2 regions of the Kitasatospora sp. NBC_01250 genome follow, and region 2 is predicted to be linked to the other one. Evidence: riboswitches for the same ligand, from Rfam matches in the RefSeq annotation. Region 2 holds a riboswitch; the other holds the start of a gene.
What was found. A riboswitch is a leader RNA that binds a small molecule or an ion and turns the genes downstream of it on or off. The one in region 2 is predicted to bind thiamine pyrophosphate.
Positions count from the first base shown of each region.

Region 1: it holds a riboswitch for thiamine pyrophosphate, as region 2 does, so the genes downstream of both, thiO (glycine oxidase ThiO) here and OG500_RS18615 (purine-cytosine permease family protein) in region 2, are expected to answer to the same signal.

Region 1 is NZ_CP108476.1:6,559,944-6,562,137, reverse strand. It holds gene OG500_RS27770 (NAD(P)/FAD-dependent oxidoreductase) at 1-1,121, opposite strand, end outside; TPP riboswitch at 1,203-1,315, shown strand; gene thiO (glycine oxidase ThiO) at 1,311-2,194, shown strand, end outside.
Region 2 is NZ_CP108476.1:4,486,003-4,488,196, reverse strand. It holds gene OG500_RS18615 (purine-cytosine permease family protein) at 1-1,025, opposite strand, end outside; TPP riboswitch at 1,018-1,166, opposite strand; gene OG500_RS18610 (S1C family serine protease) at 1,396-2,194, shown strand, end outside.

The DNA of each region.
Region 1 (2,194 bases), 2.1 Mb from region 2:
ATCAGCCGCCGGGCCTGGGCCAGGTCGCGCGGGCGGTCCACGGCGAGCACCGCCACCGGCCGCTCCTCGCGCAGCCACAGCACGCTCCACTGCGCGTCCTCGGGTGAGCCACGCCACAGCAGCCGGTCGCCGGCGCAGTGCCGCCCGACGTACTGCACCATCCGCCCGAACTGCTCGGACCAGAAGTACGGCACCGGGTCGTAGGCGACCTCACCGCCCAGCAGCGCCGCCGCCACCGCCCGGCCCGAGTGCAGCGCGTGGTCCCAGTGCTGGACCCAGACCCGCTCGCCGTAGCGGGCCGAGGGGTAGCTGACGCAGTCGCCCGCCGCCCAGACCCCGGGCAGCGTGGTGCGCAGCGCCGCGTCCGCCAGCACGGCGCCCCCGGCGTCCAGCTCGACGCCGGAGCCGGCCAGCCAGCCGGTGTCCGGGCGGGCGCCGATCCCGACCACCACCTCGTCGGCCGGTACCAGTTCACCGGTGGTCAGGTGCACGGCGCCCGGCTCGATCCGGTCCACCCGGGCGCCCAGCCGCAGCTCGACACCGGCCTGCGCGTACCACTGCCGCATCGGCGCGGTCAGCTCGGCGGGCAGCGCGCCCGGCAGCGGGGCGTCGGCGGCCTCCAGCACGGTCACCCGGCAGTCGAGCCGGCGGGCCGCGGTGGCGGTCTCGGCGCCGATCCAGCCCGCGCCGACCAGGACCAGGTGTGCGCCCGGGCGCAGGACTGCACGCAGTGCGAGGGAATCGTCGATGGTCCGCAGCACCCGGGCCGAGGCGGCCCCGGGCAACCGGATCGGGGCGGCTCCGGTGGCCAGCACCAGGCGGTCCCAGGGCAGCTCGCCGGCGTCGGTGCCCAGGCTCCCCGGGGCCACCGAGGTGGCCCGGCGACCGGTCAGCAGCTGAACGCCGAGCGCCTCCCAGTCCAGGTCGAGGGCCGTCCGATCGGCCTTCGCGAGCAGGACGTCCTTGGAGAGCGGCGGCCGGTCGTAGGGGTTGTGCGGCTCCGCGCCGACCAGACTCAGCGACCCGTGCCAACCCCCCTCCCGCAGCGCCACCGCACACTGTGCGGCCGCCACCCCCGCGCCGACCACGACCACCCGATCCGTGCTCTTCAGCTCTGCCATCTGGCGAACTCTACTGAGCGCGTCCGCCGTCCACCCGGCGATCGGCGCCTTCAGTCCCCAAGGCGCCCGGCGTTATGGTGGGGGCATCCTCACGGGAGCCCGGTGCACCGGGCTGAGAGGCGGGCTGCGGCGGCCTGCGACCGTCCGAACCTGATCCGGGTCATTCCGGCGAAGGGAGAACCGGTTCTCTTGGCACGCGATCTTTCGACAGACTCCCGAACCGACACCGACGTGCTGGTGATCGGCGGCGGGATCATCGGTCTGGCGGTCGCCTGGCGCACCGCGCAGCGCGGCCTGCGGGTGGCGCTGGTCGACCCGGCCCCCGGCGGCGGCGCGGCGCAGGTGGCGGCCGGCATGCTGGCCCCGGTCACCGAGCTGCAGTACGGCGAGGAACCGCTGCTGCGGCTGGGCATGGCCTCCAACAGCCGGTACGCCGACTTCGCCGCCGAGTTGACGGCGGCCACCGGGCAGGACACCGGCTACCGCGCCACCGGAACGCTGGCCGTCGCGCTGGACGCGGACGACAAGGCCGAGCTGAGCGAGTTGCACGCCTTCCACCACCGGCTGGGCCTTGCGTCGAGCTGGCTGACCGGTCGCGAGGCCCGCCGGCTCGAACCGATGCTGGCCCCCGGCGTGCGGGCCGGCCTGCACGTGACCGGCGACCACCAGGTGGACGGGCGGCGGCTGGCCGCGGCCCTGGTGACGGCCTGCGAGCGGGCGGGGGTACGGCTGCACCGGGCGGAGGCGGGCGAGCTGCTGGTCGAGGCCGACCGCGCCCGCGGGGTGCGGCTGGGCGGCGGCGGCGAACTGCGGGCCGACCAGCTGGTGCTGGCGGCCGGCTCGCGCAGCCACCAGCTGCCCGGCCTGCCGCCGGGGGTGCTGCCCGCGATCCGTCCGGTCAAGGGCCAGATCCTGCGGCTGCGGATCCCCGGGGCCTACGCCCCCTTCCTGTCGCGCAACGTGCGCGCGGTGGTGCGCGGCGGCCACCTCTACCTGGTGCCGCGGGCGAACGGCGAGCTGGTGATCGGGGCCACCACCGAGGAGCAGGGCTACGACACCACGGTCACCGCCGG
Region 2 (2,194 bases):
AACTCCTTGATCTGCAGCGCCAGCGCCGTCACCAGCAGGCCGATCCCGCCGGTCAGCAGCCGCCGGTCCACCCGCGGGAAGAGGTTGTGGACCGACATCGCGGTCGAGTAGACGTTGGCGAACGACTGGTCCGCCTCGCGCAGCACCAGCACCAGCAGGAAGGCCCAGCCGGCCGCCACCCCGGCGAACGAGTCGAGCAGGTTGTCGGCGTTGCCGTGCGACTGGAGCAGCGCGATCAGGCCGAGCAGGTAGCACCAGACCTGGGCGACCGTGTAGCCGGAGAAGGTGCCCCAGAACGAGGCCCGCCCGGTGCGCGAGTGCCGGGTGTAGTCGGCGGCCAGCGGCACGAAGGAGATCGAGACGGCGATGATCGCGTCGGTCGCCTTCAGGAAGCCGTGCCAGTTGCCGGCCCCGGGGTCCGGCCAGCCCTGCCGGCCCAGCTGGACCGTGAAGTAGACCATCGCGACGCCCACCGCGATCGCCACGTACTTGCGCAGCGCCGCGATCGACCCCAGCGGCCAGATGGTGAGCGCGGTGGTCAGTGCCCCGGCCAGCAGCACGAAGAGCCAGCGCCAGCCCTGGGTGCCGGCCACCGTCTGGGCGCCCCAGGCGATCACGATCAGCTCGTACACGCCCCAGCCCAGGCACTGCAGGATGTTCAGCACGGTGGGCAGGTACGACAGCCTGGTGCCGAACAGGCCGCGCAGCACGGCCATCGCGGGCGCGCCGGTCCGGGTGCCGATCAGCGCGGCCACCCCGAGCATCGCGGTGCCGATCACCGTGCCGGCCACGATCGCCACCACCGAGGCGGTGAAGGAGAGCTCGCTGCCGGGCTGGCCGAGCACCGTCGCGGCGCTGGTGAAGCCGATCAGGCTGATCCCGAGGTTGGCCCAGAGCGCGAACTGGTCGCGGAAGCCCAGGGTGCGCGCAGGCGCGGTGTCCAGCACCAGCGGCGCCTCGGCGCGGTCGGTGCCCGGCGGCTCCAGCACCGTGACAGGAGAAGGGGAAGGCGAAGCAGCCGTCATGGCCGATACTCCCTACGCCGGCATTACCCGGTCAGGTTCCGGCGGTCAGCGCTCCCTCGACCACCTGGGCGTCACCGCCATGGCGTACGGTCGACCAGCGCACTCTCAGCCTGGTGGGTCCAAGCTCCCGCGTGTCTTCAACAGATGCGACAGGGTAGCCCGGCGTTTGGATTACGCCAAGGTGGGGCAAAGCGCCGTCCGCATCGCGGGATGCCGCCGGGGAGGCCGGACGGCCCGCGGGGTGGGCGAAGGGGGGCTGTTCGGTCCGTCTAAGGATTCTTATCGGTTCTTCAGGCGGTCCCTTACGGCAACCAGATCGTGCATAGGAAAAACTATGGGCCAAGGTCCGTGTCAGCGATGGAGGTCGTCCGTGAGCACCGAGCACGAGAGTGGTTCCACCGGGCCGCAGGGGGAGCACCTCTCCAGCGGTCACGGCGAGCCGGGGGGCACTCCGGCGGTCGGTGACACACCGACGGTGAGCGAGCCGGTCGTGAAGGCGCAGCCGACCCTGGCGTTCACCAAGGTGCCCGCACCCGAGGCCCCGGCCGAGAAGCCGGTCGACCCGCGCGTGGCGGCCCCGGCCGAGGCTCCCGCCGCCCCTGTTGCCGAGCCCGCCGCCGAGGCCCCCGCCGCCGAGGCCGAGGCGCGCCCCGCGGCGCCCGCCTACCTCGACGCCCCGCCGCCCTCGGCGCCCGCCTCCTCCTACCAGGACACGCCGCCCCCGGCGACCGCTCCGGCCGCCGGCGCCATGGAGCCGCCGGCCAACCCCTACGCCCCCCCGCCCGTCACCCCCGTGGCGGGCGGCGCACCGATCACCCCCGGTGTCCCGGCCGGCCCGCCCCCGCAGGCCGAGCACCACCCCTTCGGCGCCGGCACCCCGCTCGGCGACACCTGGTCGACCCCGGCCGCCGCGCCCGGTTACCCGGGCGGCCCCGGCTACCCCGGTGGCCCCGGCTACCCCGGCGCGGAGTTCCCCGGTGAGTACCCGGGCGCCTTCGGCACCCCGCCGGCGCCGCGCAAGAAGGGCAAGGGCGGCCTGGTCGCGCTGATCGCCGCGGTCGCGCTGGTGGCCGGTGTCGCCGGCGGCATCACCGGTGCCGCGATCAAGGGCAACGGCTCCAACTCCGCCTTCGGCAGCAGCCGCACCAGCACCACGGTCAGCGGCAGCA